3 regions of the Streptomyces sp. NPDC111520 genome follow, and region 2 is predicted to be linked to each of the others. Evidence: riboswitches for the same ligand, from Rfam matches in the RefSeq annotation. Region 2 holds a riboswitch; each other region holds the start of a gene.
The links. Region 2 has a riboswitch for thiamine pyrophosphate ahead of thiO (glycine oxidase ThiO). Riboswitches for the same ligand answer to the same signal wherever they lie in the genome.
Positions count from the first base shown of each region.

Region 1: linked by a shared signal. The riboswitch ahead of ACZ7MY_RS32150 (purine-cytosine permease family protein) and the one ahead of thiO (glycine oxidase ThiO) in region 2 are both predicted to bind thiamine pyrophosphate.
Region 3: linked by a shared signal. The riboswitch ahead of ACZ7MY_RS15410 (thiamine ABC transporter substrate-binding protein) and the one ahead of thiO (glycine oxidase ThiO) in region 2 are both predicted to bind thiamine pyrophosphate.

Region 1 is NZ_JBVKBW010000016.1:165,346-175,586, forward strand. Features, by position in the region: gene ACZ7MY_RS32105 (SDR family NAD(P)-dependent oxidoreductase) at 1-25, shown strand, start outside; gene ACZ7MY_RS32110 (NADPH-dependent F420 reductase) at 195-791, shown strand; gene ACZ7MY_RS32115 (YciI family protein) at 960-1,307, shown strand; gene ACZ7MY_RS32120 (RNA polymerase sigma factor) at 1,304-2,596, shown strand; gene ACZ7MY_RS32125 (class I SAM-dependent methyltransferase) at 2,669-3,448, shown strand; gene ACZ7MY_RS32130 (GNAT family N-acetyltransferase) at 3,516-4,490, shown strand; gene ACZ7MY_RS32135 (hypothetical protein) at 4,824-5,060, opposite strand; gene ACZ7MY_RS32140 (phosphodiester glycosidase family protein) at 5,369-6,616, shown strand; gene ACZ7MY_RS32145 (C40 family peptidase) at 7,050-8,075, shown strand; TPP riboswitch at 8,315-8,407, shown strand; gene ACZ7MY_RS32150 (purine-cytosine permease family protein) at 8,398-9,804, shown strand; gene thiM (hydroxyethylthiazole kinase) at 9,915-10,241, shown strand, end outside.
Region 2 is NZ_JBVKBW010000019.1:34,378-44,618, forward strand. Features, by position in the region: gene ACZ7MY_RS34085 (thiazole synthase) at 1-790, opposite strand, end outside; gene thiS (sulfur carrier protein ThiS) at 795-1,013, opposite strand; gene thiO (glycine oxidase ThiO) at 1,010-2,158, opposite strand; TPP riboswitch at 2,154-2,267, opposite strand; gene ACZ7MY_RS34100 (NAD(P)/FAD-dependent oxidoreductase) at 2,395-3,555, shown strand; gene ACZ7MY_RS34105 (Rv2175c family DNA-binding protein) at 3,676-4,041, shown strand; gene thiE (thiamine phosphate synthase) at 4,113-4,811, shown strand; gene metF (methylenetetrahydrofolate reductase [NAD(P)H]) at 4,947-5,864, shown strand; gene ACZ7MY_RS34120 (hypothetical protein) at 5,921-6,892, shown strand; gene ACZ7MY_RS34125 (phytoene desaturase family protein) at 7,189-8,718, opposite strand; gene ACZ7MY_RS34130 (DUF4126 domain-containing protein) at 8,729-9,343, opposite strand; gene ACZ7MY_RS34135 (TetR/AcrR family transcriptional regulator) at 9,641-10,241, opposite strand, start outside.
Region 3 is NZ_JBVKBW010000006.1:98,251-108,491, reverse strand. Features, by position in the region: gene ACZ7MY_RS15430 (helix-turn-helix domain-containing protein) at 1-241, opposite strand, end outside; gene ACZ7MY_RS15425 (alpha/beta fold hydrolase) at 375-1,376, shown strand; gene ACZ7MY_RS15420 (hypothetical protein) at 1,454-2,077, opposite strand; gene rlmN (dual-specificity RNA methyltransferase RlmN) at 2,236-3,342, shown strand; TPP riboswitch at 3,410-3,514, shown strand; gene ACZ7MY_RS15410 (thiamine ABC transporter substrate-binding protein) at 3,506-4,594, shown strand; gene ACZ7MY_RS15405 (ABC transporter permease) at 4,663-6,276, shown strand; gene ACZ7MY_RS15400 (ABC transporter ATP-binding protein) at 6,276-7,301, shown strand; gene ACZ7MY_RS15395 (LOG family protein) at 7,938-9,056, opposite strand; gene ACZ7MY_RS15390 (hypothetical protein) at 9,103-10,241, opposite strand, start outside; gene ACZ7MY_RS15385 (ABC transporter ATP-binding protein) at 10,239-10,241, opposite strand, start outside.

The sequences.
Region 1 (10,241 bases), on a different contig from region 2:
CGTCGACGGCGGCTTCGCGGCGTGAACCCGGCGCCGGACGACGGCTTACGGCCGGGCGTACGCACGCACCCGGCGGGGGCCGGCCACGACGCAGCGAACCACGGAGCCGGTCCTCGCCGGCCCGGCCCCCCACCACACCGGCCCGCGCTGTTCCGAGCGCCGGGCCGGGACCGACCGGCAGAACGGGAATTCCCATGCGTATCGGCTTCATCGGCGCGGGCGCCATCGCCCAGGCCGCCGCCACCGCCTTCCTCCGCGGCGGCCACGAGGTCGTCTTCAGCAACACCAGGGGCCCGGCGTCCCTTGCGCCGCTCGTCGCGCACTTCGGCCCCCGGTCCTCGGCCGGCACCGTGGCCGAGGCCGCCCGGCACGACGTGGTGGTGCTCTCCGTGCCCTGGCGTTCCGTCCCTGATGCGGTCGCGGGGCTCGGGCCGTGGGACGACCGGATCGTCATCGACACGAACAACCCCTTGCAGGCCCCGGACTTCGTCCCGGCGAACCTGAACGGCAGGACGTCCAGCGAGGTCGTCCAGGACCTCCTCCCGGGCGCCAGGGTGGTGAAGACGCTCAACACCTGGTCACCCGGGCTCCTTGCCGCCGACCCGCACCGCGAGGGCGGCAGGCGCGTCCAGTTCGTCTCCGGCGACGCACCGGAGGCCCGGGCGGTCGTGAGCCGGCTGCTGGAGTCCGCCGGGTTCGCGGTGATCGACCTCGGTGGCGTCTCCACCGGCGGCGCGCTCCAGCAGTTCCCGGGCGGGCCGCTCCCCGCGCTCGACCTCGTACGGTTCTAGCGCCGCACGGCACCACGTACCCCGCAAGGGGCGGGGCTGTCCGGGTCGGACCTTCGCCGGAACCGGCTCGGGGCGTCGGAGGAGGATTCGCGTACGGTGCTGTCGAATCAGCGCCGCCCGTCCGACGTAGAGGCGTACCGAGCGGACACACGACCAAGGAGACCCCTCGTGGCGCAATACGCGATCCTCATCTTCGACGACCCCGCGGCCGGCGACTACACCCCCGAGCAGCAGGCGGCGAGCAAGCGGCACGCCGACGACCTCGTCGACTCCGGTGCCATGATCACGGCGTACGCCCTGCAGTCCGCCGACACCGCCACCTCGCTGCGCGGCGACGTCGTCACCGACGGCCCCTTCATCGACTCCAAGGAAGTCGTCGCCGGCTTCCTTGTGATCGAGGCTCCCGACCTCGACGCCGCCCTGGAACTGGCGCGCCGCAACCCGGCGGTCCGGTGGGGTCGCGGCGGTGTCGAGGTGCGGCCCGTCGCCGGCGGCATCGCGCCCGTCGCCCGATGACGCCTGCGACGACCGCAGGACGAACGGTCGCCGACGCGCACCGGAGCGAGTGGGCCCTCGTGCTCGCCGCGACGGTGCGCGTCGCCCGCGACCTGGACCTGGCCGAGGAATGCGTGCAGGAGGCGTACGCCGCGGCGCTGTCGGTCTGGGAACGCGACGGGATCCCGGGCAATCCCGCGGCCTGGCTCACCACGGCGGCCAAGCGGCGGGCGATGGACGCGATCCGCCGCGAGCGGACGTTCCGCTCGAAGCTGCCCCTGCTGGTCGAACCCGAAGAGGCCGTCGACGAACTCGCCCTGGACGAGCTCGGCCGACCCGATGGGAGCGACACCCCGGACCTGGAGGACGCCGTACCCGACGAACGGCTGCGCCTCATCTTCACCTGCTGCCATCCCGCCCTCGCCCAGGAGGCGCAACTCGCGCTCACGCTCCGGTTGGTGTGCGGTCTGCCGACACCGGACGTCGCCCGGGCACTGCTGGTGTCGGAACGGACGATGGCCGCGCGGATCACCCGGGCGAAGAAGAAGATCTCCGTCGCCCGCATTCCCTACCGGGTGCCACGGCCGGCGGAGTTGCCCGACCGGCTCACGGCCGTGCTCGGCGTGCTCCACCTGCTGTTCACCAGCGGACACACGGCCCCCTCGGGCCCGACGCTCATGCGCACCGACCTGGCCGATCACGCGCTGCACCTGGCCCGCACCCTGCGGAACCTCATGCCCGACGAGCCCGAGGTCCGCGGGCTGCTGGCACTGCTCCTGGTCACCGACGCCCGACGCGCCACCCGGACCGGCGCCGACGGCCGGCTGTTGCGCCTCGCCGAGCAGGACCGCTCGCTGTGGGACCGTACCGCGCTGGCCGAGGCACACGAGCTGATCGTGACCGGGCTGCGCGGTGGCCGCGCGGGACGCTACCTCGTGCAGGCGGCGATCGCCTCGCTGTACGCCGAAGCCCCGGCGTACGAGGAGACGGACTGGCCGCAGATCGTCGCGCTCTACGACAGGCTGCTGTCGCTCTGGCCCTCACCGGTCGTCGCACTGAACCGGACCGTGCCGGTGTCGATGGCCCACGGACCGGCGGTGGCGCTGGCCCAGGTCGAGGCGCTGGAGCAGGAGGGCCGGCTCGCGCGCTACCCGTACATGCCCGCCGTGAAGGCGGACCTGCTGCGGCGCCTGGGCCGTTCGGGCGAAGCGGCGGCCGCGTACCGGCAGGCCCTGGAACTGACCGGCAACGAGGCCGAGCGCATGTTCCTCACCGCGCGCCTCGCCGAACTGGAGAGCGGTCCCGCGTGAGATGACGGGGGACCGGCCGCGGATCCGGGCCCGGCCAGGAACCGCACCGATATGGGCGACGTCCCTCGCACCGTGACTTCTGACGAGCAGCAAGGGCACGAGAGCCACCCCGGGCGCACCGGCGTGACCGTCGACCCGCCCAAGGTCAACGACTACACCAGCTTCGCCGAGGCGTACTCCGGCGAGAACGAGACCAACCTCATCAACGCCCACTACGAGCGCCCCGCGATGCTGGCCCTCGCCGGGGACGTCACCGGGCGGCGGATCCTCGACGCCGGATGCGGCGCCGGGCCCCTGTCCGCGGCGCTGCGCGACCGGGGCGCCGTCGTGAGCGGCTTCGACGTGAGCGAGGGGATGTTGGAGCTGGCACGGCGCCGGCTCGGTGCGGGGGCGGACCTCCGGCTGGCCGACCTCGGGAGCCCGCTCCCGTACGCCGACGACACGTTCGACGACGTCGTCGCGTCCCTGGTGCTGCACTACCTGGAGGACTGGGGGCCCGCCCTGGCCGAGTTGCGGCGCGTGCTCAAGCCCGGCGGCCGGCTGATCGCGTCCGTCGACCATCCCTTCGTCATCGCCACCATGCACCGCGAGGCCGGCCGGGGGGACGAGCACCACTACCTCGACACGACCAACTGGACCGACGAGTGGACCTTCGGGGACCGGACCGCCCTGATGAGCCTCTGGCACCGGCCGCTCCACGCGATGACCGACGCCTTCACCGCGGCGGGCTTCCGCATCGCGGCCATCAGCGAGCCGGACCCCGACCTCGCCGCCCGCGAACTCTTCCCCGAAGCCCTCGCGGCCAAGCCGCGGTTCCTGTGCTTCCTGTTCTTCGTCCTGCAAGCGGAGTAGTCGTTGCGCGGGCGGCGGTGACGGAAACCGGGATGACACCGTGATCCGGTGTGCCTAGGGTCGGGCCGTGACCCTTGACCTCGCGCGTCTCACCCGCCGTCCGATCGCCCCGGCGGACGCCGCCGCCCTGGCCGAACTCCTCAACGCGATCGAGGCGGTCGACACCTTCGGTGAGTACTACTCCGAGGAGGACGCCGCCGACCAGATCAACGCCCCGCTGCTGGACCTCGGCCGTGGCACGGTCGGCGTCTTCGACGGCGACGCCATGGTCGGTTACTCCTCCGCCGCGCACAGGCCGCTCGCGGAAGGGGTGCACCGGGTGATGGTCAGCGGAGGCGTGCACCCGGACCGCCGGCGCCGCGGGCTCGGCGCGGAGCTGCTGTCCGCGGGGATCGCGAGCGCGAAGTCGCTGCACGCGATCCACCACCCCGGCCTGCCACTCGCCGTCGACGTCCAGAACAACGCGCGCAACGACGGCGCGCTCGCCTGCTACCGGGCCGCCGGCATGACGCCCGTGCGCTGGTACGCGCACCTGCGGCATCCGCTCGGCGCCGCCGTCGTCGACGTGTCGACGCCGGAAGGCCTCGTCTTCGAGGGCCATTCCGCCGACAACGACGCCGAGTTCCTCGCCATCAGGAACGAGGCCTTCCTCGACCGCTGGGGCGGGTCCGCGGCGTCGGAGGAGCAGTGGCGCGCGTCGCTCGGCTGGCCGGCCTTCCGTCCCGGCCTCAGCTTCCTGCTGCGCGACGCGGACAGCGGCACCGCTGCCGGCATGCTGCTGACCTTCTCGTGGGACGCGGACACCGAGGCGACCGGCGTCCGCGACGCCCACGTCATGACCCTCGCGACCCGCCGTGCGTACCGCAAGCGGGGCGTCGCGAGTGCACTCATCCACCACGCGCTGCGCTCCGCACAGGCGGACGGTTTCGACCGGGCGAGCATCGAAGTGGACTCCGACAGCCCGACCGGCGGAAACAGTCTGTACGAACGGGCCGGATTCACCGCCGCCCGCACCGAGGTCCGCTACGGCCTCAACGCGTGAACGGTAGGCGGTCAACTCGACGGTAGGAGTGCTCCGTCGCCCTGCGAGGTTGGCAAACGGCGGAGGCGAGCGAGACTGCGGGCGAGTCCGAGTCGGCGCGCCCGGTCAGCGCGCTGCTCGTAGCGGATGCGGCCGCGCTTGCCTTGATGGAGACCTCCAACCCTGCGACGAGCCAGGGCGGCTGGGCATCCGCCCGACCGCCGGTCAGCGCCGCCCCCGGCGCCGCAATGGCATTGACCGCACCTGGACCGCCCTTCGGCTGATCCGTGCTGCCCGTCCGGACGGCGGGTCGATCGACGTCGCTGGCCAACGCTTGTCAGCGGCGGCTTGAGGTCATCGCCTCAACCACACGAACTGCTCGTCTGGTTCGTCCCGCCGCTCCAGCACGCCCGCGGCGACCAGCTGAAGAAGCACCTCATGGAGAGCGTTCCCCAACGGGTTGTCCGTCCAGAACACCCACTTGGCCTGCGTGAACGTCACAGACTCCGCAAAGATCCCCAACGAGCGGCCCACCACGAAGGCAGCACCGTCCCCATCGGTCCATTCAGCCAGGCCCTCGGACAGTTCCACAAGTCGATCTTGCCATCCAGGCGCAGGGCGTGGGGCTGCTCCGTGGCGCCGTTGTTTTCCGGGCCTATGGCCCGAGTTCAACGGCACACGACCTGAACCGACCTCCCCGCGGCGGTTCGTGGGGGTCGAGGCGGAGAACGAAGTGCCCGAAAACCGTTCGGCGTCCCCCTGCCGGGCGGGACGACCGCCCCCGGTCCGCCAGGATTCGTCGACCTGTCAGGAAACTGCCACCAGCCCTTCCCCCGGGCCCTTTCTGATGGCTGCGGCCAGTACTCGTGCGTCATGCACGCAAGACGACAGGACATCAGATGACGAGACAGATCGGTCGGGTCCGCGCGGCAGCCGTGTCCGCGGCGGCGGTGATGACGACGACGATGATGATGCTCGGCGCGGGGGCCGGCCAGGCCGACGCCGTCGGGCGGGTGCGGGTGGCGGACGGCGTGACGGTCGCGCCCGGCATCACCTACCAGTCCTTCTCGGTGACCGCGTCGCACGGCACGGTCACCGGCCACGTGGTCACCGCCGACCTGCGCGACCGGCACGTCTCGGTGGGCCTGCTCTCACCGGGGAAGGTCGCGGCCCGCGCCAAGCTCTCGCAGCTCGTCGCGGCACAGGGCGCGGTGGCCGGCGTCAACGCCGACTTCTTCAACATCGACGAGACGCAGCACCCCGGCGTCCAGGCGACCGGTTCCGCGGTCGGGCCGGCGGTCTCGGACGGCGTGGCCCTGAAGGCGGCCGTGCCGAACGGCCAGCGCTTCGGCCCCGGTCTGCCGACCGGCACGTCGACCCGCGACGTCATCGGCGTGGGCTACGACCACAAGGCGCGGCTGGACGAGCTCACCCTCGACGGCACGGTCCGGGCCCGCAAGGGCAAGCGGTTCGACCTCGAGGGGCTGAACCAGTACGCCGTCGCGGAGGGTGGCATCGGGGCCTTCGACTCCCGGTGGGGCGAAGTGTCGCGGCAGCGCGCCGTGTGCGGCACCGACACCCTGCGCGCGGGCGCGTGCACCACGGACGCCTACGAGGTGACCGTGCGGGACGGCCGAGTGGTCTCGGGCTCCGACACCATCGGCGCCGGCGCCATCGAACCCGGCACGGTGGTCCTGGTCGGCCGTGAGGCCGGGGCCGCGGAGCTGCGTACGCTCCAGGTGGGCGAACGCGTCCGTGTCTCGGAGAAGTTGAGGAGCGCGAGCGGCAAGCGCCTGGAGTTCGCCGTCGGCGGCTACCCCGTCCTGCGTGACGGCGCGCCCCTGCCGGGCCTGGACGCCAAGGCCGTGGCGACCAGGACCGGGGCCGCGATCGGCGACGGCGGCCGGCTGCTGCACCTGCTCGTGCTGGACGGAAGCGCCGAGGCGGGCGCCGGCCTGACGGTCGCCGAACTTGCGGGCGTCTTCCAGGCCGTGGGCGCCGAGGACGGGGTCAACCTGGACGGCGGCGGCTCCTCCACCCTGGTGACCCGCGACGCCGTGTCCGGTGCGCCGGTCGTCCGGAACCACCCCACCGGCGGCGCCGAGCGCCCGGTCCCCGAAGGCATCGGGCTCTTCTCCCGCGCCTGACCCGGCCGCACCCGGGCGGCGGCCCCGCCGCCCGGGTGCGCGGGCCCGGCGGCGGCCCGGGAAAGGCATCCCCAATTCATGCCGCGCCGAATACGGGGAATTCGCCACTGGGTATCGGGATATGCGGCACGGGCGCCAAGCGGATTCGGCTGAAACCCGCCGGGATATGAGGCAACTTATCGAGGTGTGACCTGCGCCACACGGCGCGGAAGTGCTGGGACGGGTAAAGAAACGGTGCGCGGACTGCCTTTTCCCGTCAGGGGTTTGATTCACGCGCACGGTGATGATTAAGGTCATTCACCGAACCTCCGCCCGGTCGATCATCCATTCCGGATGGCTGCGGGGGTTCCGCCGATCCGAGATGCCGTGCGGGTGACGGGAACGCAGTTCCCGGCGCGCGGCAGGCGGCTGGAGGAAGAAGGAGCTCGCGCCAGTGGCGTCCCACCGTCGTCCGAAGCAGGCCGGCCGCACACGTGTCACCGTGCTCACCGCGACCGCCGCCGCAGCCGTCGCCCTGTCCGCGCAGGCGGCCCAGGCCGCTCCCGCCAAGCCGTCCGTCAAGAGCGTCAAGGCCAAGGTGGACGGCCTCTACGACCAGGCCGAGCAGGCGACCGAGAAGTTCAACGGCGCCAAGGAGAAGCAGGAGAGGCTCCAGAAGCAGGTGGAGGACGTCCAGGACGAGGTGGCCCGCCGGCAGGCCGAGCTGAACGACCTCCGGGACGACCTGGGCACCCTGGCCAGCGCCCAGTACCGCAGCGGCGGCATCGACCCGTCGCTCCAGCTCTTCCTCTCCTCCGACCCGGACACCTACCTCGACAAGGCGTCCGCCCTCGACCAGCTGAGCACCAAGCAGGCCGAGGCGCTCCGCCAGATCGCGGAGAAGAAGCGCACCCTCGACCAGCAGAAGGCGGAGGCCGCGAGCAAGCTCAACGAGCTCGACGAGACCCGCACCGAACTGGGCAGGAAGAAGAAGGAAGTCCAGGCGAAGCTGGCCGAGGCGCGGCAGCTCCTCAACTCGCTGACCGCCGCCCAGCGTGCCTCCCTGGCCGCCGCCGACGGTCGCGCCGACCGCTCCAACGAGCGCGTGGACCTCGGCAACGACACGCCCGCCTCCTCGCTGGCCGCCGCCGCCCTCGCCGCGGCGAAGACCAAAATCGGCTCGCCGTACGTCTTCGGCGCGTCCGGTCCGGGCTCCTTCGACTGCTCCGGTCTCACCTCCTGGGCCTACGCCCAGGCCGGAACCTACATACCGCGGCCCTCCCAGGGGCAGGCCAACGCCGGTACGCGGCTGTCGATGAGCCAGCTGATGCCCGGCGACCTCGTGCTCTTCTACGGCGACCTGCACCACGTCGGCCTCTACGCGGGCAACGGCATGGTCCTGCACGCGCCGCGCACCGGCACGTTCGTGCGGTACGAGTCCATCAACAACATGCCGTTCCAGTTCGGCGTCCGCATCTGACCTGCGGACCGGACCGCAACAGGCCCGTCCGAGCCGGGTGCTGACGTCCCGTCAAAGGATCCGCCCGGCCGAGCGGGGCGCGCCGGGTGGTCGTTCCCGCTCGGTGCCGGCCGCCACGCCACGACATCCCCCGCACGCACGCCCCCCGATCCACGGCGCCGTCGGCCCCCGACGCACCGGTGAAGGCCGAGGTGGGGGTCGTCCCCGCGGGCCGGCGCCGTCGGGTTACCCTGTCCCTCGTACCGGACACGGGGTGCCCCACCGGGGCTGAGATCACACCCGTCGAACCTGAACCAGTTCGTACTGGCGGAGGGATGTCTCCATGCCATTGGCGCATGTTCCCGGCGGTCTGCCCGCAGACGGCCGGCACACCGTCTTCGACGGCCGCATGCCGGCCGCCGCGGGCGATCTCCGGATCGAAGCACACGGCATACAGCCGGTTCCCGAGAGCAACCGCTACGGAGGGCCGGGGCGCCTGTTCACCGTGTGGTTCGCCCCCAACCTGACCATGACCGGCGTGTTCACCGGCACCATCGGCATCGCCCTGGGCCTGGACTTCGCCACCGCGCTCGCGGCCGTGGTGCTCGGCACCGTGATCGGCGCCGTGCCCACCGCCTACCTGGGCACCTGGGGGAGCCGGACCGGCGCCGGGCAGCTCCCGCTGGCCCGGCTCGCCTTCGGCCGGGCCGTCGCGGTGCCCGGCGTCCTGCAGTGGCTGTCGTCGGTCGCCTGGGACGCGCTCATCGGGCTCTTCGGCGGTGACGCGCTGGCCCGGCTGTGCGGTCTGCCCTTCTGGGTCGGGGTCCTGGTGATGATGGTCGCGCAGGGTGCCCTCGGGGTCCTGGGCTACGAGGCCATCCACCGGCTGCAGATCGTCATGACCTTCGTGCTCGCCGCGGCCTTCGCGCTGATCGCCTGGAAGCTGCTCGACGGCGTCGACCCCGCCGCCACCGGCTCGGCCCACGGCGCCGACCGGGGCGGCGCGTTCGTCCTGACCAGCACCATCGCGTTGAGCCTGACCCTGTCCTGGGCCCCGTACGCCAGCGACTTCAGCCGCTACCTGCCGCGGAACACCTCCCGCTCGCGCATGTTCTGGTTCACCCTGGCGGGCCTGGTGGTGTCCTTCGTGGCCGTCCAGGCGCTCGGACTGTGGGGCGCGTCCGTCCTGACCGACCAGACCGCCGCAGGCGTGGCCGAGCTGCTGGGCGGCGGGCCGCTCGGGGCGTTCGGACTGCTCGCCGTCGCCCTGGCCGCGCTGTGCAGCAACGCCATGAACGACTACAGCGGATCCCTGGCCCTGCAGACGGTCGGTGTGCGCGTGCCGCGCCCGGCGGCGGCCGCCTTCGCCGCCGTGCTGGGCTTCCCCCTGGTGCTGTGGATGCACGCCGCCGACACCACCGCCCGCTTCCAGAACGTGCTGCTGTTCGTCGGCTACTGGATCCCCGGCTTCGTGGCCATCGTCGTCGTCGACTGGTTCGCCCGGGCCCGGGCACGCGGGGGCGCCGAGATCGACCTCGCCGCCGAGACCGGCCGGCCGCAGCCCGGCTGGCCCGCCGGGGTCGCTTTCGTGGCCGCCTTCGCCGCCGCCGTTCCGTTCATGGACACCACCCTGTACGTCGGCCCGGTGGCGGAGGCCCTGCACGGCGCCGACCTCTCGTACTACGTGGCGTTCCTCGTGGCCCTCGCGGTGTACACCCCGCTGCGTCTGCGCCATCGCCCGCGGCCCTGAGCCGCCGCGCCCGCGCCCCGGTCCGTCCGCGCCCCGGTCCGTGCCCCGGCCGTACGGCACCGGCCGCGGGCGACCGCACACACCGTCCGTCACCCGAGGAGCGAACCCGCATGTCCCCGACCCCCGCCGACCACGCCGCCTTCGCCGCGCAGGCGCTCTCGCGCGTGCGGGACCACTCCCCGCTGGTGCAGTGCCTGACCAACTCGGTGGTGACGGGGTTCACCGCCAACGTCCTGCTGGCGCTGGGCGCGGCACCGGCCATGGTCGACATCCCGGGGGAGGCCGGACCGTTCGCCGGGGTCGCCTCGGGGGTCCTGGTCAACCTCGGCACCCCGCACGCCGAGCAGCGCTCCGCCATGGTCGAGGCCGCGCGGGCCGCCACCGCGGCCGGTACTCCCTGGGTGCTCGACCCCGTGGCGGTCGGCGCGCTCCCGGTG
Region 2 (10,241 bases):
AGGCGGGACGTTCCGGGTCGAACGTGGCGAGTCCCACACCCGGGGAGGACGCGGTCGCGTGGTGACGGCGGGGGATGCGCCCCGCCCGGTACGCCAGCCGTCCCGCCTCGACGGCGTGCCGCATGGCCTCCGCCATGAGCACCGGTTCCCTCGCCCGGGTGACGGCGGAGGCCAGCATGACGGCCGCGCACCCGAGCTCCATCGCCAGGGCCGCGTCCGAGGCCGTCCCGGCCCCCGCGTCCAGGACGACCGGCACGGTCGCCCGCTCGACGATCAACTCGAAGTTGTGCGGGTTGCGGATGCCGAGACCCGACCCGATGGGCGAGCCCAGCGGCATGATCGCCGCGCAGCCCACGTCCTCCAGCCTCCGGGCGAGCACCGGGTCGTCGTTGGTGTAGGGCAGCACGGTGAAGCCGTCGTCCACGAGGGTCTCCGCCGCGTCCAGCAGCTCCACCGGGTCCGGCAGCAGGGTGCGCTCGTCGGCGATCACCTCCAGCTTCACCCAGTCCGTGCCCAGTGCCTCCCGTGCCAGGCGGGCGGTGAGCACCGCCTCGCCCGCCGTGTAGCACCCGGCGGTGTTCGGCAGCACGCGGATGCCGTGCCGGGCGAGCACGGACAGCACGGAGCCCTTGACCGTGGGGTCGAGCCGCCGCATGGCGACGGTGGTCAGCTCGGTGCCGGAGGCGAGCAGCGCCTGCTCCATGACCTCCAGGCTGGGCGCACCGCCCGTGCCCATGATCAGCCGGGAGTCGAAGGTGGTGCCGCCGATGGTCAGCGGGTCGTCGGCCATGGGTTCAGCCTCCCTGGACTGCGGTGAGGACCTCGACGCGGTCACCGTCGCGGAGCGGGGTCGCCGGCCACTGCGCGCGGGGGACGACGGTCTCGTTGAGCGCGGCCGCCACCCCGGACGGGGCCGCGGTCAGGGTCGCGACGAGGCCGCCGAGGGTGACGCCCTCGGCGACCTCGCGCGCCTCGCCGTTGACGGAGACGGACAGAAGGACGGGCGCGGTCATGCGTGCTGCTCCTGGAGGGCGAAACGGTCGGGGGAGAAGGGCCGGGCCTGCGCGGGGACCTCCGAGCCGGTGAGGACCTCGGCCATCACGTCGCCGGTCAGCGGGGTCAGCAGCACGCCGTTGCGGTGGTGGCCGGTGGCGAGCACCAGCCCGTCCAGCGCGCCGCGGCCGAGCAGCGGGGCGTTGTCGGGCGTGCCGGGGCGCAGCCCCGCCTGCGTCCCGGTCAGCGGGAGTTCGGTGATGCCGGGCAGCAACTCGTGCGCGTCGCGGAGCAGTTCGTACACCCCGCCGGCGGTGACCGTGGTGTCCCAGCCCATCTCCTCGCTGGTGGCGCCGACGACCAGCTCGCCGTTCTCGCGCGGCACCAGGTAGACGTGGCCGCCGCGCACCACGGCCCGTACCGTCCGCGACAGGAACGGCGCGTACGCCGGCGGTACGCGCAGCCGCAGGACCTGCCCCTTCACCGGCCGTACGGGCGGCAGCACCCGCGCGGGCAGCCCCTCGACGCGGCCGCTGAGGCTCCCGGCGGCCAGCACCACCTGCCCCGCGGCGACCCGTGTGCCGTCCTCCAGGACGACCCCGTGCGCACGGTCGCCGGTGACCTCCACCCGCGCCACCCGCGACCGGTGGAACTCCACCCCGGACAGCTCGCAGGCGCGCACCAGCGCCGCGGCCAGCCGCCGCGGGTCGACCTGGTGGTCGCCGTCGACCCGCAGCCCGCCGTGCACGGCGGGGGCGAGCATGGGCTCCAGGCGGCGGCACTCACGACCGCCCAGCCACTCCGAGGTGAGGCCCAAGGACTGCTGGAAGGCGTGGAGTTCGCGCAGCTGCGCGCGGTCGTCGGCGTCGAGGGCGACGGCGAGGGTGCCGCACGTGCGGTACCCGAGGTCGAGCCCCGTGGTCTCCTCCAGCTCGGCCACGAAGGACGGATAGCGGCGCGCCGCGGCGAGGTTGAGCTCCAGCAGCGTCTGCTCCCCGTACTGCACCTCGGTGACCGGGGCCAGCATCCCCGCGGCCACCTGGGCGGCCCCGCCGCCCGGTTCGGGGTCCGCGACCGCCGTGCGCAGGCCGCGCTGACGGGCCCGCCACGCGGTGACCAGTCCGATGATCCCGCCGCCGACCACGACGACGTCATGACGGTGCATGATGTCCCGCTCCTCCCTTCGCCGGCATGACCCGGATCAGGTTCTTACGGTCGGCGGCCGCTCCAGCCGCCCTCTCAGCCCGGTGCGCCGGGCTCCCGCGAGTTCTCCCGGCCCACCTTAGTACGCGCCGTCGGCGGCGAGTAGGGCGCCGGTACCGGCGGGCGGCGCCCTCGCGGCGTTACGGTGATCGCGTGACCAGCAGCAGCGAGCAGCGCGCCGTCGTCGTCGGGGCCGGGATGGCCGGAGTGCAGACCGCCGTGTCCCTGCGCGAACAGGGGTGGGGCGGGACCATCACGCTGATCGGCGCGGAGCCGCACGCCCCCTACGACCGGCCGCCGCTGTCCAAGGGCGTGCTCTTCGGCGCCGAGGAGGGCCCGGCCCTGGACGTCGACTTCGCCGGCATCGGCGTCGAACTGCTGCTCGGGCGGCACGCGAGCGGCCTGCGTCCCGACGAGCGGCAGGTCCTCACCGACGCGGGCCCGGTCGCGTACGACAAGCTCGTCCTCGCCAGCGGCGCCGAGCCCGTCATGCTCCCCGGCAGCGAGGGCACGCCGGGCGTGTACATGCTGCGCACCCTGGACGACGCCACTGCGCTGCGCCCGGTGCTGGAGAACCGGCACCGGGTCGTGGTGGTCGGTGCGGGCTGGATCGGCGCCGAGTTCGCCACCGCCGCACGCCACGCCGGGTGCGAGGTGACCGTCGTCGAGGCCGCCGACCGGCCGCTCGCCGGGGTGCTGCCCGCCGACATCGCCGAGCGGATGCGCGGCTGGTACGCGGAGGAGGGCGTCGAGCTGCGCACCGGCGCGGTCGTCTCGGCCGTCGAGCCCGGAAGCGTACGGCTCGCCGACGGCAGCGTGCTCGCCGCCGAGGCCGTCGTCGTCGGGATCGGCGCCCGGCCCGCGACCGGCTGGCTGGCCGGCTCCGGCGTCGACCTGGGGCCGGACCGCTCGGTCCTCGCCGACGACCGGCTGCGCACCTCGGTGCCGGACGTGTACGCCGTCGGTGACTGCGCCTCCTTCCCGTCGGCGCGGTACGGGGAGCGGCTGCTGATCCACCACTGGGACAACGCGGTGCAGGGGCCCCGCACGGCCGCCGCGAACATCCTGGGCGGTGACGAGCCGTACGACCCCGTCCCCTATTTCTGGTCGGAGCAGTTCGGGCGCTTCGTGCAGTACGCCGGGCACCACGTCGACTCCGACCCCGTACTGCTGCGCGGCGACCCGGACGGCCCCGCCTGGTCGGTGCTGTGGCTGCGCGAGGGACAGCTGGTCGCGCTGTTCGCCGTCGGGCGGCCCCGCGACCTGGCGCAGGCCCGCAAGCTCATCGCCCGCGGCGCGCACCTCGACGAGGCCCTGGCGGCCGACCCGGCGGTCCAGCTCCGGGCCGCGGTGGTCTGACCCCGGGGGGCCGCCGGCTGCGGCCGACGGCGTCGGCGGGGCGTAGCGGACCCGTCAGGACGGAGCAACGAGTGGCGTGAGCGGTTCCATGGTGTCGGTCCGGGATGGCACGCTTGTCCTGTGACCGAGATCGACGCAAAGATTGACTCCCTCGTCCCCTCCTGGCTGTACGTCCCCGACGTCGCCGAACGCCTCGGCGTCGAGGTGACCCGGGTCCGCCAGTTCATCAAGGAAGGCCAGCTCATCGCCGTGCGCCGCGGGGACAACCGGGTGCTGATGATCCCCGCCGACTTCATCGGCGACGAGAAGATCGTCAAGGGCCTCGCAGGCACCCTCACCGTCCTCAAGGACGACGGGTTCAGCGACGCGGAGGCCCTGGAGTGGCTGTTCACCCCGGACGATAGCCTGCCCGGCACTCCCGTCCAGGCGCTGCGCGAGAACCGCGGCACCGAAGTGAAGCGCCGCGCCCAGGCGCTCGCCGTCTGACCGCACGACCCGCCACCGCCACCGCCACACCCACAGCCACTGCCGCAGCCATCCGAGGGGGACCCGTCCGCATGAGCACGCGTACGAGCAGGAGCACGAGCACCAGCACGGGCGCCGGCGCCAGGGCGCAGCTCGCCGACGCCCGGGTCTACCTCTGCACCGACGCGCGCAAGCGCCACGGAGGCCTGGCGGAGTTCGCGGAGTTCGCGGACGCCGTGCTGGCCTCCGGCGTGGACGTCATCCAGCTGCGCGACAAGGGCCTGGAGGCCCGCGAGGAGCTGGAGTACCTCGCGGTCCTCTCGGAGGAGTGCGGACGGCACGGCAGGCTGCTCGCGGTGAACGACCGGGCCGACGTGGCGCACGCCGCCGGGGCGGACGTCCTGCACCTGGGCCAGGGCGACCTGCCCGTGCCGGCCGCCCGCGCGATCCTCGGCGACGACGTGGTCGTGGGGCGGTCCTGCCACTCCGAGGCCGAGGCGGCCGCGGCCGCCGTGGAGCCCGGTGCGGACTACTTCTGCACCGGGCCGGTGTGGCCCACCCCGACCAAGCCCGGCCGGCCCGCCCCCGGCCTCGGCCTGGTCCGCTACGCGGCGGGCCTGGGCACGGACCGGCCGTGGTTCGCGATCGGCGGGATCGACCTGTCCAACGTGGAGCAGGTGCTCGACGCCGGGGCCCGCCGGATCGTGGTCGTACGGGCCGTGACCGAGGCGGCCGACCCGGGCGCCGCGGCGGCCGAGCTGGCCAAGCGGGTGCGCTCGTACCAGGACTGACCTGCGGCTCAGGCCGTTCGGCCGGGACCGGGGGCCACGGGGCCGTCTCGTGCCCCGAGCGCCCGATGTCCAAGGGGTGAACATTTGGGCGTCGCCTGTTGGGACGGTCCTGCCCGCGCCGTTAGCCTGAGGCGCATGGCCCTCGGAACCGCCTCCACCAGGACCGATCACGCGGTCACCATTCGTGAGCTGCTGGCCTCCGGCGAGCGCTCGTACTCCTTCGAGTTCATGGCGCCGAGGACCGAGAAGGGCGAGCGGACCCTGTGGAACGCCATCCGCCGCATCGAGGCGGTGGGGCCGACGTTCGTCTCCGTCACCTACGGGGCGGGCGGTCAGTCCCGCGAGGGCACGGTCCGGGCGACCGAGCGCATCGCGTCCGACACCACGCTGACGCCGGTGGCCCACCTGACCGCGGTCAACCACTCCATCGCCGAGCTGCGCAACGTCATCGGCCAGTACGCGGACGCGGGCATCCGCAACATGCTCGCGCTGCGCGGCGACCCGCCCGGCGACCCCATGGGGGAGTGGCTCCGGCACCCGGAGGGCGTCGACCACGCCTACGAACTGGTGCGGCTCATCAAGGAGTCGGGCGACTTCTGCGTGGGTGTCGCCGCCTTCACGGAGATGCACCCGCGCTCGACCGACTGGGAAAGTGATACGCGTCACTTCGTCGAGAAGTGCCGGGCGGGCGCCGACTACGCCATCACCCAGATGTTCTTCAACGCCGAGGACTACCTGCGCCTGCGTGACCGGGTCGGGAAGGCGGGCTGCGAGACCCCGATCATCCCCGAGATCATGCCGGTCACGAACGTGCGGCAGATCGAGCGCTTCGCCCAGCTCGGCAACGCGCCTTTCCCGCAGGAGCTCGCGGACCGTATCCTCGCGGTCAAGGACGATCCGGCCGCGGTGCGGGCGATCGGGGTCGAGTACGCGACGGAGATGTGCCGGCGGCTGATGGCCGAGGACATCCCGGGGCTGCACTTCATTACCCTTAATCACTCCACGGCGTCGTTGGAAATCTACGAGAATCTGGGACTGCACCAGAGGTCGTGAGGGCGGACCAGCCGCCCCTGTGGGCCGACGACGGTGAACGGTGAGGAAGTGCGCTCATGGCCTACACAGTGCTCTACATCGCCTTCGGGGTGGTCGCGCTGTGGCTGCTCGGTGAAGTACTCCTGCAGTACAAGGCGCGGCTGAGGTGGCGGCTGCTGGCCTTCACGGGGTTCCTCGGGGTCGTCCTGGGCGTCTACCTGCCCTCGGTCCTCGTCATCGTGGTGGGCGCGCTCGCCTTCGGGGCCGGCCAGACCTTCGTCACGCTCTCCTACCGCCGCGGCTTCGTGGAGGGATGGGCGCTGCGGTCGCCCAAGGAGGGCGCCGACGGCGAGGACGACGAGGAGGCGCCGCCGCTGCCGCGCCGTGCCGGCGGCCGCCGCGGCCGGGGCGCGCAGCGCGACGAGGCGCCGGCCGAAGGCCTGTCGTCGCCGTACGAGGAGCCCGTTCCCGAAGAGGCCCCCGCGGCCGCGGGCGTGGGGCAGTCCTACGACAGCTACGCCGCCGCCGGCCCGGCCGCCGCGGCGCCCCCCGGGATGGACTCCACGCAGGTCTACCAGCCGATGCCCCTGCACGAGGACAGCGGCGAGTACCCGATGTACAACGGGCAGCCGAACTACGCCCAGGACCCCTACGCCGGCGCCGGTGCGGGCACCGGTTACCAGAACTACGAGGCCACCACCGGCTACGGCGACTGGAACGGCGGCCAGCAGCAACAGCAACAGCAGCAGCAGCCCGCCGCCGCCTCGTACGACGCGTACGGACAGCAGCAGCAGACCGGTGGCTGGGAGCAGCAGCAGGCGGGCTACGGCACGTACGCGGGCGGCTACCAGGATCCGTACCAGGGTCAGGCACAGGGCCAGGGCGCCCCGCAGCAGCAGTACGGCTACGACACCCCGGCCGGCGGCGTCTGGGTGCCGCAGCAGGGCGGGGAGCAGCAGCCGTACGTCCCGCAGCAGCAGAACGGCTACGACCAGCAGGGCCAGCAGCAGGGCCAGTACGACCAGTACGACCCCTACCGCTACAACTAGCGCCCGGCGCGAGGCCCGTTGCCGGAGACCTCCGCGTCCGCGGCGGCGGGCCGCGCAGCGGGGTAGAGGGCGCCTGGAAGGCGTCACGGCGGTGGAGCACCGTCTCGTACGCGAACCGGCCGCGCGTACAAGGCCGCCGTGGTGTCCGGGACCGGCGTCGCGGACGGCACCCTCGGTGAGTGGTGAAGGTCGCGGAACTCCCCATCGGGCAGGGGGCCCGGGCCCGGCCGCGCACCGCATCTTCGGCACGGGTGCGCTCGGTCCGCGTCAGCCGTCCGCGGATCCGGACGCACCGCTCAGCGGCTGCCGCCCGGACCGCCCGCTATGAGGTCGGCGGTGATGGCACCGGACATCCCGGTGTGGGCGAGGCCGCCACCGGGGTGGGACCAGCCGCCCACCAGGTACAGACCGGGGACGGGCAGCCGGTTGCCCGGGTGCAGGTGCGCCCCTTCCGCGCCGGCGAGGGCGGGGCGGGGGAGCCGGCCGCCTGGGGAGCCGGTCTCCACCTCGGTGTCGGCGGGGGTGTGCACGGCGCGCCACAGCAGGCGTTCGGCCAGGTCGGGCAGGGCCGCCGCGGCGGCCGTCTGCACGGCGTCCGCGACGCGCTCGGCCAGGCCCGGCGCCCGCCAGTCCACCCCCGATGGTCCGTGGGGCGGCACCGTGACGCCGAGCGTGACCGACTCCGAGGTGTCGTCGGGCCGCAGGGTGTCGTCGTCGGGGCGCAGCACCGTGACCGTCGGGCGGTCGTACAACTCGCCGCGCGCCAGGGCTGCCGCCTCGGCCTCCGGGTCCGGGGTGTGGACGACCGTGCGGTGCGTCGCGTCCGAGGGCCGGGCGCCGCGCAGCGCCAGGCAGACCGTCAGGCGCCCGGGGCCCTCGCAGCGGGGACCGGGTCCGGCGCCCTCCCGCACCCGGTCCGCGGGCCGGACGTCCCCGGCGCCGTGCGAGAGCAGCGGGGGCAGCAGCCACGGGGCGACACCGGCGACCACGGTGTCGGCCTCCACCCTTGTGCCGTCGGCGAGTTCGAGGCCGGCCGCGCGGCCGTCCTTCTCCACGATCCCCGCCACCCCCGTACCGAAGTGGAACTCCACCCTCCGTGCCACGCACCGCGCGTGCACGGCGTCGGCCAGTGCCCGCATGCCACCGCGTACGTACCAACTGCCGAAGGTCTGTTCCATGTACGGCAGGACGGCGGCGCTGGCGGGCGCGGTGCGCGGGTCGAAGCCGTACGCCAGGGCGTAGGAGCCGAGCAGCGCGGCGAGCCGCGGATCGTCCAGTTCGCGCCGGGCGACGTCGGCCAGGGTCGGCGCGCCGCGCCGGAACAGCCCCCGGCGCACGGGGGGCGCCGGATACGGATCGCGGTCGAGCGCGGACAGGTCGGCGGCGAGCGCGTCCTCCAGCAGGGGGCGGCGCGTGGCGTCCCAGACCTCCCGGGCCCGCACCAGCAGTTCGCTCCAGCGCTCGCCCGCGCCGTTGCCGAGCGCCGCGTCGAGGGCGGCGAGGACCCCGCCGCGAGACGCGTTGGGCAGCGACAGCACGGTGCCGTCGGGGAAGACGTGGCGGCTCGCCGGGTCGACCTGGCTGAGGGCGACGCTCTCCTCCAGGCTCTCCCTGCCGGTCTTGAGGAACAGGTCGCGGTAGACCGCCGGCAGGTGCAGGAGGCCGGGGCCGGTGTCGAAACCGAAGCCCGCGCGCTCCAGGCGCCGCACCGCGCCCCCGTGGGTGGCGGCGCGCTCGTACACCGCCACCCGGTGCCCGCCGGTCGCGAGCCGGGCGGCGGCAGCCATGGCGCCCATCCCCGCGCCGATCACCGCAATCCGTGCCATGGAGGGGACTCTAACCCCAGCCACCGACAACGCCGCGACCGGCCTTGCGGCGCTCCCTGCGGGCCTTCCAGCGCTGCCAGGCACGGCGGATCCGGGACAGTATGAAGAACACCAGGACGATGCCCAGCACCAGCAGCACCGCCGCGACGCAGGCCGCGGCCACCGGGTGGAAGAGCGCGAAGACGATGATCGAGGCGACGCCGACGTCCTCCGCCAGGCTGATCACGATGTTGCTCGCGGGTTCCGGCGAGGTGTTGACGCCCAACCGCAGCCCGGCCTTCACCAGATGGCTCACCAGCGCCGTCGTCCCGCCGACAGCGCCCGCCGCCAGTTGCGGCAGCGAGCCGTCCTGACCGGCCAGCAGGGCCGCCACCACGGCTCCGGCGACCGGCCGGATCGCCGTGTGCACGGCGTCCCACGTGGTGTCCACGTACGGGATCTTGTCCGCGACCGCCTCGCAGAGGAACAGGATCCCGGCGGCGACCAGCACGTCGGTGCGCTCCAGCGCCGGCGGCACCTCGTCGCTGACGCCGGTGACGCCCATCAGGCCCAGCAGGAAGACCACGGCGTAGGCGTTGATCCCGCTCGCCCAGCCGCTGGTGAACACGAGCGGAAGTACCGACATGGGCCGTGATGCTACCGAACCCCCGGGAAGGCGCCCGCCGCCTCTGAGCGGTACGACCCGGTGGTGAGTACCCGTACTCAGATCCCCACTTGAGTATCCGCACGGATGAGCGCGGCCCGGCCCGGACGCCAAGGTGGAGGTGACGGAAGGGCACGGCACCGGAACCGCCGACACGGGGCGGCGGAACGGCGCCATGCCCGGCCGTACGGGGGTGCACGGGGGTGCACGGGGAGCGCCGTCCCGGAACGGCCCGACGGGGGATCGGGCCGCGCCGGGGCGGCGCGCCGTCGTAAGGGGTCAGGCGCGGGCGTGCCCGGCGACCCGTCCCTGCAGGAGCCGTGAAAGGGCCGCGTGCACGTCGTCGATCGACCGCTCGGGCTGGAAGGACAGCCAGTCCAGCGCCGCGACGAGCACCATCCCGAAGAGCGCGGCCGCCGTGAGCGGCACGTCGATCTCCTCGGAGAGCTCGCCCGCCGCGACCGCGTCGCGCAGCGTCTGCTCCACGACCGCGACCGCCTCCTTGCGCAGCACCATGAGCGTGTCCTGCCAGGCGCGGTTGGTCCGCCACAGCTCGGCCACGTACAGCTGCGTGAAGGACGGGTACTCGGCGATGAAGGCGAGCCCCGCCCGGATCATCGCGTCGATGGCGTCCACGTGGCTGCCGCCGCGCGCGGTGACGCCGGCGCCCGCGTCCCGCAGGGAGGCCGTCAGCAGGCCGACCCCGTGCCGCAGCAGCTCCTCGAAGAGCTCGTTCTTGCTGGCGAAGTTGTAGTAGACGGTGCCCTTGGCCACGCCGGCGCGCTCGGCGATCTCGTCGACCGTGGTGGCGGAGAAACCCTGCTCGGCGATGAGCGTGACCGCGGCCTGGAAGAGCCTCTGCCGCGTGGCCTGCCGTCGT
Region 3 (10,241 bases), on a different contig from region 2:
GCTTCCGCGTCGACGCGGGGGCGGTGCCGGCCAGCGCGTCCAGGGAGACGTCGTACGCCTTCGCCAGGCGCAGCAGCAGTTCCAGATTGGGTTTGCGAAGGCCGTTCTCGACGCGTGACAGCGTGCTCGCGGCGATGCCGGTCGCCCGGCTGACCTGGGTGAGCGTTTCCCCGCGCTTCTCGCGCTCGCTCCGCAGGCGCGGCCCCATCGCGGCCAGGGCCGCGGCGACCTCGTCCGGCATTCCCCTCCGCCTCTCTTTCGCTCACCTCTCCGGCCTGCCATTTTGCCATTCTGTCAACGTTTCTCGCATCCCCGTCCGCCGACATCGCATGATCGACGGGTACCGCGGCCACCGGGAAATCCGAGGAGAAGCCATGCACCAGCCCACACCGTCCGGCGACCTGTCCCACCGCACCATCGACGCGCCCGCCGGACGGCTGCACCTGGTTGAGCAGGGCAGCGGACCGCTGGTCCTGCTCGTCCACGGCTTCCCCGAGTCCTGGTACTCCTGGCGTCACCAGCTCCCGGCACTGGCGGCGGCGGGATACCGGGCGGTGGCACCGGACGTGCGCGGCTACGGCCGTTCCTCCAAGCCCTCGGAGACCGGCGAGTACCGCATGCGTGCCCTGGTGGAGGACAACGTCCGCCTGGTACACGCCCTGGGCGAGGAGACGGCGGTGGTCGTCGGGCACGACTGGGGCTCGAACATCGCCGCCGCCTCCGCCCTCCTGCACCCCGAGGTCTTCCGTGCGGTGGGGCTGCTCAGCGTCCCCTACACCCCGCCCGGCGGCCCGCGCCCCAGCGAGATCTTCGCGCGGATGGGCGGGGACGAGGAGTTCTACGTCTCCTACTTCCAACAGCCGGGCCGCGCCGAGGCCGAGATCGAGCCGGACGTCCGGGGCTGGCTCGCGGGGTTCTACGCCGCCCTGTCCGCCGACACCATGCCGGCCCAGGGGCAGCCCACTCCGTACTTCGTCACCCGCGGCGGGACACTGCGCGAGCGCTTCCCCGCCGGTGGGCTCCCCTCCTGGCTCACTGAGGCCGATCTCGACCACTACGCCGGGGAGTTCGAGCGCACGGGCCTGACGGGAGCGCTCAACCGCTACCGGAACATGGACCGCGACTGGGAGGACCTCGCCGAGTTCAACGGCTCCCCTCTGACCCAGCCGTCCCTGTTCGTCGGCGGCAGCCTGGACGCCACCACCACCTGGATGTCCGACGCGATCGCCGCCCACCCGACGACCCTGCCCGGACTGGTGGGCTCCCACCTCCTGGACGGCTGCGGCCACTGGCTCCAGCAGGAACGTCCCCAGGAGGTCAACGACTTGCTGACCACCTGGCTCGCGGCCCCGCCTCAGCCGGTTCCCCTGCGATAGTTCGCGACCTCATCCCGTTCGCGGCGCCCCGGAGACAGTCAGCGGGTCATGAGTCCTCCGCCCTGCCGCTGCCGGCGTCAGCCGTCGAACCAGACGACCAGACGGACGCCCTCGTCGCCGTGCAGGGTCGCCAGTGTGCGCATCACCGACCAGACGGCGGCCCAGTCGCTGTCCGGTACGGCATCCTTGCGGCGGAGGCGTCCGATGCGGAAGAGGCGGTCGCCGTCCGGCCACTCGGTGCCCTCGGCGAAGGTGCTGCCCGCGCGGTACAGAGCGTGGGGGTCGGTGAGGCCGGCGAGCTCGGCGAACCGGGTGAGGCCGGAGTTCCGGCCGTGCAGCTCCCAGGACCCCTCGGGGCTCCGGCGGTACTCGTGAACGCAGTCGTCGACCTTGTCGGCGACCTCCTCCCAATCCGCCGCCGCGAGCTCCGCCCAGGTGATCCAGGACGCACCGGACGCGCCCGAGCCCCAGGACTCGAAGTCGGCGAGAGCCTCGCGCGACACGTCGCGAGGCAGGCCGCGATGATCGGCGAGTGGGCGGAAGGAGGTGGTGTCGCGGACGCCGAACAGGGACCCGAAGGCGGCGTAGCAGCGCCCGTTGTAGAGATGCGCGAGGTCGACGGCCCCGTGCCAGCTGCGGTCGTCCTCGTCCAGCCAGCGATCCCAGCGGCACTCTATGAACCCGTGTATGTCCGTCCCCATGGTGGGAATTGTTCTGCGCCGGGGTGAGGAGTGCGACGCGATTTCCGCCGTGCCGGCCGGGCCACACCCCCGACGTCGGCAGGGGACGCCCGAGGGTGACGGGAGCCTCACCCATCTGACCTGGGCGGCCCCGAACGATCTGCGACACTGGTTGAACCATGCCTGCACCCGGAGAACTCACATTCGTCGCGCCGCGCGGAGCCAAGAAGCCGCCGCGGCACCTTGCCGACCTCTCGCCCGAGGAGCGCCGGGAGGCGGTCGCGGAGCTGGGGGAGAAGCCGTTCCGCGCCAAGCAGCTGTCGCAGCACTACTTCGCGCGGTACGCCGATGACCCCGCCGCCTGGACGGACATCCCGGCGGGGGCGCGGGGGAAGCTGGCGGAGGGGCTCCTGCCGGAGCTGATGTCCGTGGTGCGGCACAGCAGCACCGACAACGACACCACGCGCAAGACGCTGTGGCGGCTGTTCGACGGGACGCTGGTCGAGTCGGTCCTGATGCGCTACCCGGACCGGGTGACCATGTGCATCAGCTCGCAGGCCGGCTGCGGCATGAACTGCCCGTTCTGCGCCACCGGCCAGGCCGGCCTGGACCGGAACCTGTCGACCGGGGAGATCGTGCACCAGATCGTGGCGGGCATGCGCTCGCTGCGCGACGGGGAGATCCCGGGCGGCCCCGCGCGGCTGTCGAACATCGTCTTCATGGGCATGGGCGAGCCGCTCGCGAACTACAAGCGCGTCGTCGGCGCCATCCGCCGGCTGACCGATCCGGAGCCGGACGGGCTGGGGCTGTCCCAGCGGGGCATCACCGTGTCGACGGTGGGCCTGGTCCCGGCCATGCTGCGCTTCGCCGACGAGGGCTTCAAGTGCCGGCTCGCGGTGTCGCTGCACGCGCCCGACGACGAGCTGCGCGACACCCTGGTGCCGGTGAACACCCGCTGGAAGGTGCGCGAGGTGCTGGACGCCGCGTGGCACTACGCGGACGTGTCCGGGCGCCGGATCTCCATCGAGTACGCGCTGATCAGGGACATCAACGACCAGGCGTGGCGGGCGGACCTGCTGGGCCGGCTGCTCAAGGGTCGCCGCGTCCACGTCAACCTGATCCCGCTCAACCCGACCCCCGGCTCGAAGTGGACGGCCTCCCGTCCCGAGGACGAGCGGGCCTTCGTGGCGGCCCTGGAGGCGCACGGCGTGCCGGTCACCGTCCGGGACACCCGGGGGCAGGAGATCGACGGCGCCTGCGGTCAGCTGGCGGCTTCCGAGCGCTGACCTGCGCTTGCTATGGTGACGGTCGTTTGCGGCCGTTTGCCGCGACGTCACGCAGATCACACAAAAGAACATCCGACAGGGGAGCGCGGAGAGCGCTGAGAGTGCGGCACGGCCGCAGACCCTCGGACCTGATCCGGGTCATACCGGCGTAGGGAGTCACCACATGAGCACCACCCGTCGGCGTGTGGCCGGCACCGCACTGGCCGTCGCGCTCGGCGCGAGCGCGCTCGCCGCCTGCGGCGGCGACGGCGACACCGCCAAGGACAAGGGCGCCGCCGCCTCCAAGACCGTCACCCTGGTCAGTCACGACTCCTTCGCCGCGTCGAAGGAGGTGCTGAAGGCGTTCACGGCGCAGACCGGCTACACCGTCAAGGTGCTGCGCGGCGGCGACGCCGGCGCCGCGCTCAACCAGGCCGTGCTGTCCAAGGGCAACCCGCAGGGCGACGTCTTCTTCGGCGTCGACAACACCCTGCTGTCCCGGGCCCTGGACAACGACCTGTTCGAGCCGTACGAGGCCAAGGACCTCGACAAGGTGCCCGCCGCGCTCCAGCCGGACGCCGCGAAGCACCGCGTCACCCCGATCGACTTCGGCGACGTCTGCGTCAACTACGACCGGAAGTACTTCACCGAGCACAAGCTCCCCGTGCCGGAGAGCCTCGACGACCTCGTCAAGCCCGCGTACAAGGACCTGCTGGTCACCGAGAACGCCGCCACCTCCTCCCCGGGGCTCGCCTTCCTCCTCGCCACCACCGCCGAGTACGGGGACGGGGGCTGGGAGGCGTACTGGAAGAAGCTCAAGGCGAACGGCGTGCAGGTCGTCGACGGCTGGGAGCAGGCCTACTACGACACCTTCTCCGGCGCCGGCGGCGGCAAGGGCGACCGGCCGCTGGTCGTCTCGTACGCCTCCAGCCCGCCCGCCGAGGTGCTCGCGCTGAAGACGCAGCCGGCGGAGGGGCCGACCGGTGTCGCGACCGGTACCTGCTTCCGGCAGGTGGAGTTCGCCGGCCTGCTCAAGGGCGCCGGGAACCCCGAGGGCGGCAAGGCGCTCGTCGACTTCCTGCTGAGCCGCGCCTTCCAGGAGGACATGCCGCTCAGCATGTTCGTCAACCCCGTGCGGGACGACGCGAAGCTGCCCGAGGTCTTCACCAAGTACGCGCCGGTCGTCGCCGACCCGGCCACCGTCGCCCCGGAGAAGATCGCCGAGAACCGTGAGCAGTGGGTCAAGTCGTGGTCCTCGCTCGTGCTGAAGTAACGAAGGACGCCGGGCGGCGGCGCGCGGGGACGGTGGCCCTGCGGCCGCTCGCCGTACGGGTCGGCCTGATGGCCGTGCCGGTCGCGTTCTTCGGGCTGTTCTTCGGCTACCCGGTCGCGGCCATCGTCGCCCGCGGGCTCCGCGAGGACGGACGGTGGCGGTTCGGCCGGTTCGCGGACGTCCTGGGCGAGCCCGACGTCCTGCACGTGCTGTGGTTCACCTGCTGGCAGGCGGCCGCCTCCACCGCGCTCACCCTGGCGATCGCGCTGCCCGGCGCCTACGTCTTCGCCCGCTTCGACTTCCCCGGCAAGCAGTTGCTGCGCGCGGTGGTGACCGTGCCCTTCGTGCTGCCGACGGTGGTCGTCGGCTCGGCCTTCCTCGCGCTGCTCGGGCGCGGCGGGCTGCTCGACGAACTGTGGGGGGTGCGCCTGGACACCACGGTGTGGGCGATCCTCCTCGCGCACGTCTTCTTCAACTACGCGGTCGTCGTACGGACCGTGGGCGGGCTCTGGGCTCAGCTCGACCCCCGGCAGGAGGAGGCCGCGCGGGTCCTCGGCGCGGGACGCCTCACGGCCTGGCGCAAGGTGACGCTGCCCGCGCTCGCCCCCGCCGTCGCCGCGGCGGCGCTGATGGTCTTCCTCTTCACCTTCACCTCCTTCGGCGTCATCCAGATCCTCGGCGGCCCCACCTTCTCCACCCTGGAGGTGGAGATCTACCGCGAGACCGCCCAGTTGCTGGACCTGCCGACGGCCGCCGTGCTGACCGTCGTCCAGTTCGCCGCCGTCGCGGCGATCCTCGCCGTGCACGCAGGGACGGTACGGCGCAGGGAGGGCGCGCTGCGCCTGGTGGACCCGGCCCGCACCGCCCGGCGGCCGCGCGGCGCCGGCGAGTGGGGGCTGCTGGCGGGCGTGCTCGGGGTGGCAGCGCTGCTGATCCTGCTGCCGCTGGGCGTGCTCGCCGAGCGTTCGCTGCACGGACCCGACGGCTACGGCCTCGGCTACTACCGCGCGCTGGGTTCGGTGGCCGGAAGCGGCGGGACGTTCCTGGTCGCGCCGGTCTCCGCGGTCTGGAACTCGCTCCAGTACGCGGCCGCCGCCACCGCGATCGCCCTGGTCGTCGGCGGGCTCGCCGCGGCCGCCCTCACCCGCCGGGCCGGGCGCCTCGTACGGGGCTTCGACGCCCTGCTCATGCTGCCGCTCGGCACCTCGGCGGTGACCGTCGGCTTCGGCTTCCTCATCACCCTCGACGAACCGCCGCTGGACCTGCGCTCCTCGTGGATCCTGGTGCCGCTCGCCCAGGCGCTGGTCGGGGTGCCCTTCGTGGTGCGCACCATGCTGCCCGTGCTGCGTGCCGTGGACGACCGGCTGCGCGAGGCGGCGGCGGTGCTCGGTGCCTCCCCGCTGCGGGTCTGGCGCGAGGTCGACCTGCCGCTGGTGCGGCGGGCGCTGCTGGTGGCGGCGGGCTTCGCCTTCGCCGTGTCCCTCGGCGAGTTCGGCGCCACCGTGTTCATCGCCCGCCCCGACAACCCCACCCTGCCGGTCGCGGTCGCCCGCTTCCTCGGACGGGCCGGGGAGCTCAACCACGGCCAGGCGATGGCGCTCAGCACCGTGCTGATGCTGGTGTGCGCGGTCGCGCTGCTGGCGCTGGAACGTATCCGCATCGACAGGTCGGGGGAGTTCTGATGACCCTGCTGCGACTGGACGGCGCCACCGTGCGCTTCGGCGGCCACACCGCCCTGGACGCCGTGGGCCTGGAGGTCGCCGAGCACGAGACGGTCTGCGTGCTCGGGCCCAGCGGCAGCGGCAAGTCCACGCTGCTGCGGGTCGTCGCCGGGCTGCAGCCGCTGGACGCCGGGCACGTCCTGCTGGCGGGTCGCGACCAGGCGGGGGTGCCGGCGCACCGGCGCGGCGTGGGCCTGATGTTCCAGGACCACCAGCTCTTCCCGCAGCGCGACGTCGCCGGGAACGTCGACTTCGGCCTGCGCATGCGCGGCGCCGGTCGCACCGAACGGCAGCGCGCGGTGGAGGAGTTGCTGGAACTCGTCGGCCTGCCTGGTGCGCAGCGGCGCGCCGTCGCCTCCCTGTCAGGCGGTGAGCAGCAGCGCGTCGCCCTGGCCCGGGCGCTGGCGCCGGGGCCCCGGCTGCTCATGCTCGACGAGCCGCTCGGCCAGCTCGACCGGGGCCTGCGCGAGCGCCTGGTCGTCGAGTTGCGCGGGCTCTTCCGGCGGCTGGGCACCACGGTGCTGGCCGTCACCCACGACCAGAGCGAGGCTTTCGCGCTCGCCGATCGCGTCGTCATCATGCGCGACGGCCGTGTCGAGCAGGCCGGCACCCCGCTGGAGGTGTGGCAGCGGCCCGTCTCCGAGTTCGTGGCGCGCTTCCTCGGCTTCGACAACGTGGTGCCCGCCACCGTCACCGGCGACGCCGCCGACACCGCCTGGGGCAAGGTCCCCGTCCCCCCGGGCTCCCCGCAGGGCGCGGGACGGCTTCTCGTGCGTCCCGCCGGCGTACGGCTCGTCCCGCCCTCCGACGGGCTGCGCTGCGACGTCCTCGCCCGTACGTTCCGCGGTGACCAGGTCACGCTTCTCCTGCAGCCCGAGGAGGGCCCGCGGCTGGAGGCGGGCTGCGCCCTGCGCGACGCCCCCGCCGAGGGCGAGACGGTCGGCGTCTCGTTCAGCGCGGACGAGGTCGTGGTCCTGGGCGAGTAGGCCCCGTTCAGCGCGGGGGGTGTCGGGGCACGAGGCGGTGCGGTGCTGCGGTGGGGCCGGTGGGTGGGCGCGGGTTCGTCTCGCGCCCTTCGGGCGCACGGCGGCTGGCTGCGGAGGGGAGGGTGGGGGCCTGCCTTGTTCGCAGTGTGCGGGTGGGTGGGGGGTGCGGATTCAGGCGCCGGAGGGGGTTGCCTTTCCGGCGGTGTCGGTCTCGTTGCCGTCCGCGGGTATAGATGGCCGCTTCCACGCCTACTGCCGGTGGTGGGCGCGCCCGCCGTTACCTGCGACTGCGGGTGCTTCGGGGTGCTGTCAGGGGTTGGCGGGAGAGCGGGCTCGCTTTCGACGGCATGGACGTCGGAACAGAGCCCGATCCTCGGATCGGGGAAGCACCCGCAGACGCCGGTTACGGCGGGCGCGCCACCCACCAAGGGTGGGCGTGGCAACCGGCCATCCGTACCCGCGGACGGCAACGAGACCGGCACCAGAAGAACAACCGGCCCCACTCCGGCGCCTGAACCCCGACCACCAACCCACCCGCACACTGCGGACAAGCCCCGGACCGCCACCCTCCCCTCCGCAGCCAGCCGCTTTACGCCCGCAGGGTGCGAGACGGCGCGACAGCCGGCGACGTACGGGCTAACCCCGCGTCAGGCGTGCCAGGGCCTGCGGGGCGTCCTCGACGGAGTCGACCAGCGCGATGCGCGGCTCCATGGAGCGGCCTTCCGCCAGTGCCTGGAGGAGGGGCCAGGCCGGCAGCCGCCGGGTCCAGTGGTCGCGGTCGACCAGCACCATGGGGCGCGGGGCGCCGTTGGACTCGTAGTAGTTCGGCGTGGTGTTGTCGAAGACCTCCTGGACGGTGCCCGCGGCGCCCGGCAGGAAGACGACCCCGGCGGTGCAGCGGGCCAGCAGGCCGTCCTCGCGGGTGGCGTTCGCGAAGTACTTGGCGATGTGCGCGGCGAAGGCGTTCGGCGGCTCGTGGCCGTAGAACCACGTCGGCACGCCGATCGACTCGCCGCCACCGGGCCACCGGTCGCGAACGTCGAAGGCGACGCGCGCCCAGTCCGTGACGGAGGGACGGAAGGAGGGGATCTTGGCCACCGTCTCCAGGGCATCGAGGAGCATCGCGTCGTCGAAGGGCGCGGCGTAGGCGCCGAGGTTGGCCGCCTCCATGGCGCCGGGCCCGCCGCCCGTGGCGACGGTCAGGCCCTCGCGGGCCAGCGCGCGGCCGAGGCGGGCGGCGCCCGCGTACGCGTCGGTGCCGCGCTCCATGGCGTGACCGCCCATGACGCCCACGACGCGGGCGTCCATGACGAGTTCGTCGAAGGCGTCGGAGACCGCGTCGTCGTGGATGCTGCGGAGCATCGAGGCGTAGATGTCGCGGCTGCCCCGGGTGCGCAGGAACCACTGGTAGGCGCGGGCGTCCGGGGTCGCCTCGTAGCCGTCGGCCAGGCCCTCGAACAGCGTCCCGGGGGCGTAGAGCGAGCCCCGGTACGGGTCGAAGGGAAGGTCCGGCAGCGGGGGGAGGACCATGGCACCGGCGGCGCGGACGCGGGACGTCGTCTCCGGCTCCATCGGGCAGCCCAGGAACACGGCCTCGGCGGTGTCGGCGGACAGCAGGGCGTCCGTACGGGTCGTCAGGTCGACCGACTGGACGCGGTATCCGCGCAGCGAGCCCGACGCGGCGACGCGGTCGAACTCCTCGAGGGTCTCTATCTCGTGATCGTTCGGATCGTTCGGCGAGAGCACGCCCGCCACCCTAGCGCCCGCGGCGGAGGCCGCCGCCGCGGGGCTGCTCGGGGCGTCACGGCAGCGGCAGGGTGCCCAGGCGGGCGACGAGCAGGGTCAGCGGCAGCACCGCGCCGAGGACCGCCAGGGCCCGCACGGCGGCCGCGTTGCGCAGCAGGGCGGCGGGCGCGCCGAGCCGGGTGAGGGCGGCGGTGGCCGGACGGCGGGCGCGCCTGGCGTCCACGGTCGCGGTCAGGGCGGTCGCGACCGCCGACAGGACGACGAGGACGGCACCCAGCACCGTGAGCGGTCCGACGGGGTGCGCCACGGCGCCGAGCCGGTCGCTGCCGGCGAGGGCGGTGGCGGCCACCGCGCACAGCGCGCCCAGCGGACGCCCCACGAGCGCCGCTTCCTCCTGGAGGGCCCGGCCCGCCAGCAGCCGCAGGGCGCCGGGCCGGTACGCCGCCAGCAGCCGTCCGGACAGGTGGACCACGCCCGGCATGGCCAGCACCATGCCGGTGGCCGTCAGCAGCCAGCCACCGACGACGGCCGCGGCGGCGTGGCCGAGTCCGCCGGGCAGCGGCAGCGTGCCGCCGGGCGCGGCGGCGCCGGCGCCCCCGGCCGAGGAGATCTGCACGGCCAGGCCGATCACGACGAGCGCGACACCCCACGGCAGTCCGGACGGCGTACGGCCCTCGCGGGTGGCGGGCTCCTCCTGACGGGCGCGTCGCGGCCGGAGTACGACCGCGGCCGAGACCGCCGCGGCCAGCGGCAGCGTGGCCAGCAGGGTCAGCGCGCCCGCGAGCGGCAGCTCCCGGTCCGCACCCAGTGCCTCGGCCGCGCCGGTGAAGTGCGGGCCGGGCAGGTCGCCGCGGAGGAAGAGGAAGCCGAAGAGCGCGATCAGCACGCCCAAACCGCAGTTGAGCGCGGAGCTCGCAGCGGCCAGCAGGGGCAGTCCGTGCCGGCCGAGTCCGGCGGCGGCCAGTCCCGCGTGCAGCCGCCCGCTCGGCTCCGTACGGGCCACGAGCACCGACAGGTGGACGGTGGCGGCGAACGGGACCGCGCACCACAGCAGCCGGAGCAGGCCGTCCGGGGCGTCCTCGGGGTGCGCGAGGGCGTGCCCGAGCACGGCGAGCAGCAGGAATCCCGTGCCCGCGGCCGCGGCGACGACCATCAGCCGGCGCAGCAGCACCTCCGGGCGGGAGCCGAGGGCTA